DNA from 3 places in the Kitasatospora sp. CM 4170 genome. Region 1 is predicted to be linked to each of the others. Evidence: riboswitches for the same ligand, from Rfam matches in the RefSeq annotation. Region 1 holds a riboswitch; each other region holds the start of a gene.
The links. A riboswitch is a leader RNA that binds a small molecule or an ion and turns the genes downstream of it on or off. The one in region 1 is predicted to bind cyclic di-AMP.
Positions count from the first base shown of each region.

Region 2: it holds a riboswitch for cyclic di-AMP, as region 1 does, so the genes downstream of both, RMN57_RS23425 (transglycosylase family protein) here and RMN57_RS30930 (transglycosylase family protein) in region 1, are expected to answer to the same signal.
Region 3: it holds a riboswitch for cyclic di-AMP, as region 1 does, so the genes downstream of both, RMN57_RS30010 (glycoside hydrolase family 16 protein) here and RMN57_RS30930 (transglycosylase family protein) in region 1, are expected to answer to the same signal.

Region 1 covers NZ_CP134877.1:7,336,103-7,338,357, reverse strand. Annotated here, with positions in the region: gene RMN57_RS30935 (hypothetical protein) at 1-668, opposite strand, end outside; cyclic di-AMP (ydaO/yuaA leader) riboswitch at 1,052-1,222, shown strand; gene RMN57_RS30930 (transglycosylase family protein) at 1,209-2,255, shown strand, end outside.
Region 2 covers NZ_CP134877.1:5,469,147-5,471,401, reverse strand. Annotated here, with positions in the region: gene eno (phosphopyruvate hydratase) at 1-127, opposite strand, end outside; gene RMN57_RS23425 (transglycosylase family protein) at 391-1,350, opposite strand; cyclic di-AMP (ydaO/yuaA leader) riboswitch at 1,356-1,525, opposite strand; gene RMN57_RS23420 (cytochrome P450) at 1,798-2,255, opposite strand, start outside.
Region 3 covers NZ_CP134877.1:7,105,760-7,108,014, reverse strand. Annotated here, with positions in the region: gene RMN57_RS30010 (glycoside hydrolase family 16 protein) at 1-1,045, opposite strand, end outside; cyclic di-AMP (ydaO/yuaA leader) riboswitch at 1,048-1,213, opposite strand; gene RMN57_RS30005 (lipase) at 1,423-2,255, opposite strand, start outside.

The DNA.
Region 1 (2,255 bases):
CCCGCGGGCGGGGCGGCGAGGCTGACGGTGGTGGCGCCGGCCCGCAGCTCGTCGGCCGCGCGCACCCAGGCGGTCTTGGCGGCGCCGTCCAGCCGCAGGTAGCCGGCCCCGGTGACCCAGAGGCCGACGTCGGTGTCGACCACCTTCATGCCGTCGCCCTGGAAACGCTTCTCGTCGACGGAGGGGAAGCGCAGGGCGTGCACGGCGGTGCCGCCGGGGGCGAGGGCGAGGGTGCCGCGGACCTCGACGTTGCCGGCCGAGCTGAGGGTGACGCCGCGGTCGGCGGCGAAGGTGAGCGAGCCGCCGGGCTCGACCAGCAGGGAGCCGACGGCGGCGTCGGTGTCGAGCAGCACCCGGTCGGTGATCCGGACGGCGCTCTGCGGTCCGGGCACCCGGCCGCCCCAGCCGGCCGGGTCGGACCAGCGGCGGCCGCCCTGGTCGGGCGCGGGGGCGGCCCCCTGCCCGGGGACGTCACCGCCGGACGCGGGCGGTGCGCCGGGGCCGTGGTCCGCACCGCCGTGGTCCATGCCCCCGTCGCCGCCCGTGTCGGCCAGGCTCGTGGCGGTGCTCCCGGCAGCGGGCCCGGTCGAGCCGGTCAGCGAGCGCCGCAGGGCCTCCTCGCCGCCGACCGCGGCGAACACCGTGCCGACCGCGAGCCAGCGCAGCATTGTGCGACGGCTTACGGGAGTTCGGGCGCGTTCGGGCGGGATGTCCGGTCTGCGATGCTTTGCCCTGCGATGCACTCCGCGGGCCCCATCGGCCGGCTGTCCGCCGCCCTGCTCCTCGTCCATGGCCATCGCTTCGTAGCCCTCCCCCCAGACGGCTGCGTCGGTCCCGACGTTCTGAAGCATAGGCAGTTGCGGCGGCCCGTACGGGCGTTGCCGGAAATCGGTCATTTCTGATCATGGTGGACACGCCGCGGGCAGGTTGTTCGCAAACGGTGACGAGCATCACACATGTTTGCGGTTTGAAGTTGAGTCTGCTTAACGTGCTCCCCGTTCGTGGCCACACGGACCCAGCCCGTCCGCAACGCCGAGTCCTGCCGTCGGGTGTGCTGGCAGCGCAGAAACGCACCACGGCAGGAGCGGGGGAACCACAGGTAAGTCGCCCCGGGCCGGTCCGCGTACCGGTCCAGGGCTAGGGGTGAAGCCGCGTCCACAGCGCGGCCGGGCAACTCCAGCCCGAATCCGACAGCTCACCTCGCAGGCGTGGGAGAGGACCGCATCTTCATGCTGCCCACCAACGGCACCCGTCTGTCCGGCCGTACCCGCCGCGCCATCGCCGCGCTCGGAGTCGCGGGCATCGGCCTCACCATCCCCTGCCTGACCACCACCTCCGCCTCCGCCGCCTCGGTCGCGACCTGGGACAAGGTCGCCCAGTGCGAGAGCAGCGGCAACTGGAGCATCAACACCGGCAACGGCTTCTACGGCGGCCTGCAGTTCACGAACAGCACCTGGGCCGAGTTCGGCGGCACCGCCTTCGCCGCCCGCGCCGACCTGGCCACCAAGGACCAGCAGATCGCGATCGCCGAGAAGGTGCTCGCGGTCCAGGGCCCGGGCGCCTGGCCGGTCTGCTCCGTCCAGGCCGGTCTGACCAAGGGCGGCACCCCCGCCGCGGTCGACACCTCCGCCGCCGCCAAGCCGGCCGCGCAGACCCCGGCCCCGGCCGCCAAGCCGGCCGCCCCGGCCCCCGCCGCCGAGCCCGCCGCCCCGAAGGCCGAGACCCCGGCCGCCACCGACTCCGCCAAGACCTGGAGCCAGAAGCGGTCCGACTGGTCGCAGAACTGGCAGGGCAAGGACGGCGACTACACCGTCGTCGCCGGCGACTGGCTGTCCGCCATCGCCGACAAGCACAACGTCCAGGGCGGCTGGGAGCGGCTGTACGAGCTCAACCGCGACACCCTGACCGACGGTCCGAACCACATCTACCCGGGCCAGCACCTGAGCCTCGGCGACCACGCCAAGGCCCAGGCCTCGGACGAGTCCGGCAAGGGCTTCGACTGGTTCACCCGCTCCTCCGGCCAGGCCGCGGGCACCACCACCGCCAAGCCGGCCGCGCAGAGCGCCACCCAGGCCGCCCAGACCCAGGCCCAGGCCCCGGCCGAGGCCGCCACCGGCAGCATGGCCGCCGCGGTCTCCTTCGCCCTGTCGAAGGTCGGCCAGGCCTACGTCTACGGCGGCACCGGCAACGGCGGCTGGGACTGCTCCGGCCTGACCCAGGCCGCGCTGCGGGCCGCGGGCGTCTCCGTCCCGCGC
Region 2 (2,255 bases), 1.9 Mb from region 1:
TGGAGGCACCCGACGGGACGGCGGCACGGCCGGTGCTGCCGTCGTCGAGGCCGACCTCGACCTCGACCGTGGGGTTGCCACGCGAGTCGAGGATCTCACGGGCTACGACGACATCGATGGACGGCACGAAGCATCTCCTAGCGGAAGCAGGTCCGGCTGACGGTGGGTGCTGTCGGCCGGACGATTGCGGAGTCGTTACGACCAGAGCCTAACCGCACGGGCTCCCGGGGCCACGTCGACCATGGGTCCGTCTCAGCGTGTGGCCGCACTACCCACCGGTAGTTCACCTGGTTGCCCCGTGAAAGCGGTCCGGATGCGGACGAAGGGGGACGTATCCGGCCCCCTTCGTCCGCGCCGCCGGGCGGTGGCCCGGGTTCAGCGGCCGGTGGTTCAGCCGAGGTTGAGCACCTGGCCGGGCATGATCAGGTCGGGGTCGCCGCCCACGGTGCCGCGGTTGCCGTCGTACAGCGTCTGCCAGCCGCCGGACACGCCCTGGGCGGCGGCGATGCCGGCCAGCGTGTCGCCGGCCTGGACGGTGTAGCCGTGGCCGGTGCGCTGCTGGGGGGCCGGGTCGGCGTGGCCGGCCGGATCGGCGTGGCCGGTGGTCGGAGTCGGGCCGGCGCCCTGACCGATGTACCCGTCGGACGGACCGGCGTACTGGAGGGCGACCTCGGGGGTGTACTGACCGGCGTGCTGCCGGTACACGCTCTCGTGGCTGGTCCAGTACCAGGCGCCGTCGCTCTGGTACCAGTACACCTTCGCGTCGGCGTCCCAGCCGCCCTGGCCGGAGAAGCCGGGGGCCTTGGCGTCCTGCTGCGCGGGCTGCTGGGCGGCGGGCTTCGGGGCCTGCTGCTGGGCGGGCTTCTGAGCCGGCTTCGGCGCGGCGGGCTTCGGCTGGGCGGGCTTCGGCGCGGCGGGCTGCTGCGCCGCCGGCTTCGCGTCCGTGGAGGCGTCGACCTCGGCCGCGGCGCCGCCCTTGCTCAGGCCCGCCCGCTTGGAGCAGACCGGCCAGGCGCCCGGCCCCTGCGAGGCGAGGACCTTCTCGGCCACCGCGATCTGCTGCCCCTTGCTGGCCTGGTTGGCCTGCGCCGCGTACGCGGTGCCGCCGTACGCCTTCCAGGTGCTGGAGGTGAACTGCAGGCCGCCGTAGAAGCCGTTGCCGGTGTTGATGCTCCAGTTGCCGCCGCTCTCGCACTGGGCGACCGCGTCCCAGGTGGAGACGGGGGCCGCCGAGGCGCCGGTGGCGGTGAGGAGCGGCATCGCGAGTCCGACGCCGGCCACACCGGCGACGGCGATGGCCTTCTCGGCCTGGGTGCGGCGGCGGTGGCGGCCAGTTCCAACGAACAGCATGAAGACGTCCCTCTCCGCACGCCTGCGAGGTGAGCTGTCGGGTTCGGACCGGGAGGTGGCCCGGCCGCGTGTCGCGAGGCGTTCTGCCCGCGACTGCGGCTTCACCCCAAGCCGTGGAGGACGGCAACAAACCTGGGTCCCCCGCCCCTGCCCAGGGTTCTGGTCGGTTTCCCGTGGCGCGGCGGGCAGGATTCGGCGTTCCGCGCACGAGGTCCGCAGCTGCGAACTCCAGGGAGAGTAGACAGATCCTCACACCAATCACAAGCTCATATCGCCGATATCACACAGAAATTACGGCACACGGTCGATCGCCTACAAACGGAGGCGGTATGTCCGGATTGATGGTGGTTCAACCCCCCTGTTGGGCCGTCTCTGAGACGCCGCGTCAGCGTGTCGAGCCGCCGGCCGGAGGACGCGCGGGCCGCTGCGAGCGGTTCCCGGCCGTGATCAGACGGGCTTCTTCTCCGCGTTCTCCGGAGTGAATTCGACCGGAAGTTCACGAAGTCCACGCATGATCAGACCACCGCGCCACCGCAGATTCTCCGGGCTTTCGGCGAGCTGCAGATCGGGCAGCCGGGTGAGCAGCGTGGCCAGCGCGGCACGGCCCTCCAGACGGGCCAGCGGAGCGCCGATGCAGTAGTGGATGCCGTGCCCGAAGCCGAGGTGCGGGTTGTCCGTCCGGGCCAGGTCGAGGGTGTTCTCGTCGGCGAACCGCGCCGGGTCCCGGTCCGCCGCCGCGAGTACCACCAGCACCGGGTCGCCCACCGGGATCTCCACCCCGCCGATGGTCAGCGGGCTGGTCGCGAACCGCCAGGTGGCCAGTTCCACCGGCCCGTCGTAGCGGAGCAGTTCCTCGATCCCGGTCTCCAGCAGGCCGGTCTCGCCGCGGGCGATCGAATCCTGCA
Region 3 (2,255 bases), 230 kb from region 1:
TGACCCACTGGTCGTGCGCGACGGCCTTCGCGTCGGTGACGTACTTGTAGCCCGGGTTGATGTGGTTGGTCAGCTCCAGCAGGTTCGCGTTGTCCGCGTGGTACTCGAAGCTGTCGATCTCGCCGTGGTTGCCGCTGGTGCTGTTCCACGTCCAGAGCGCCGGCCAGGCGCCGGTGCCGGCGGGGAGCTTGACCCGGGTCTCGATGTAGTCGCCGGTCTTCACCTTGAAGCCCTCGGTGGAGTACTCGGTGGTGAGCAGGCCGGTGTCCCAGGCCTGCTTGCCGTTCTCCAGCGTGTGGGTGCTCGGCCGGGCGGTGAAGGTGGCGACACCGCCCGAGACGCCGACGTTGTCCTTGTTCAGCCAGTCGAGCTTGTTGTCGTTCGGGTTGTGGTCGCCGTAGTGGTACGAGCTGCTCCGGTCGGCCGTCCAGCGGGAGCCCAGGGCGAGGCCGTCGAACTCGTCGGACCAGGTCAGCTGCTTCCCGGCGACGGGCGCCGCGGTGGCCGGGCTGCTCGGGGCGGCGGTCGCGGTGGGCGACGGCACGGGCGTCGCGGTGGGGGCGGGGCTCGGGGTGGCGGTGGCCGCGGAGACCACCAGCTGCCGCGAGGGCAGGTTGTGCCAGGCGCCGCCGAGGTCCTGCCAGAAGCCGAACTGGGTGTAGGTACCGGCCGGCAGCGTGCGCGAACCGGTGGTGACCGACAGGCCGCTCGGGCATATCTGCGCGTTGGCGGCGCCACCGGGGAAGTCGAGGTTGTGTCCCCCCGCGTCGCGCACCCCGACACCGACCGTCTTCGCGGTGAAGCAGGCGGAGGAGTGGACGGTCAGCGAGGCGGTGGTGGCCTTGCCCGCCACCATGGTGGCCGGGGTCAGCTTGTCCTGGGTGACGGTCGGCGTGGTCGCCGCGTGGGCACCGGTGACCGCCGGGAGGCCGAGCAGGCCGGCGCCGCCGATGGCGAGCGCGCCGGTGACGGCGAAGGCCGCGTTGCGGCCGCGGCGGGAGGGTCGGGCATGGCGCGGCGCGCGGCGCCGGGCAGGCTTCTGCATGGCAGTGTCCTCTGTGACGCCTGCGAGGTGAGCTGTCGGGTTCGGGCTGAGGTTGCCCGGCCGCCGGTGGAGCGGCTTCACCCCTAGCCGAGGACGCCGAGCGCGGAGCGCAGAGGCCGCGGCACTACCTGGGTCCCCCGCTCCCGTCCGCTGTGGTGCTCGGTTGCCGGCCGGCGGGTGGACAGGACTCGGCGTCCCGACGGCGGGGGTCCGCGAAGCGGACGTCCCGAGCAGGCTAGGCAGCCCCTCCGGAACCCGACAACCCGGCGGGGTCGGTTGTCGCGCAGCTCACATCCGGGCTGCGGCCGGACCCCGCCGGAGTTGATCAAGTCGCGGACGCCGGTGATCAGTTGCCCGGTCGGCCGGCCGGGGCCCGGTCAGCCGAGCCAGGCGTCGACCTGCGACATCGCCTCCGGGGACCAGGCCAGCTCCAGGTGGTTGAGCCCGTCCAGCAGCCGGGTGCCGGCGACCGTGGCGATGCCGGTGGTGTCCAGCGCACTCCTGGTGAAGACGATGCCGTCGCTGGGCCCGCGGTTCTCGTTCAGGAGCCCGGGGATGTCGGCCGAGCCGCCCGCCAGCAGGTAGGTGCGGACCGCCGCCGGGACGCCTGCCCGCTGCAGCGGCCCGATCAGGGAGCCGGCGTCGATCGCCGCCTGGATGCCCTGCCCGGAGGTGTAGAGCCCCCGGCCGCCGTAGTACGTCGTCCACCAGTCCTGCGCCGTCCCGTCCACCCCGTAGGTGGCGTCCCAGCGGGCGAGCAGCTGGCGCTGGCCCGGGTAGCAGTCGTGGCCGCCGGCCGGCAGCACACCGAGGCAGGGCTGTGCCGTGTACGTCCCGTAGCAGGTCATGTACAGGTGCGGGGAGGGGGCGTTGGCGGTGCCCCCGCAGGCCGGCCAGGTGGCCAGGGAGAACGCCCAGCCGTGGGCGTAGACGTAGTCCAGGCCGCCGTTCGGGCCACCGAGGGTCACCAGCCGGCGGACGTCGCCCGCGTACGCCCGCCCCCAGGAGGGGCGGACGGAGGAGACGTAGGCACGCGCCGCCACCTCGCCCTTGCTCCAGGCGACCACGTCCACCTGGGGCACCCCGAGCCGGGCGCGGATCAGGGCGACGGCGTCCCCGACGGCCTGGGCCTGGAGCAGGTTGTCGCCGTGCTTGTGGGCGAAGCCGATCGCGAACACCCGGTGGCCGGTCGCGGCCAGGTACTGGGCCA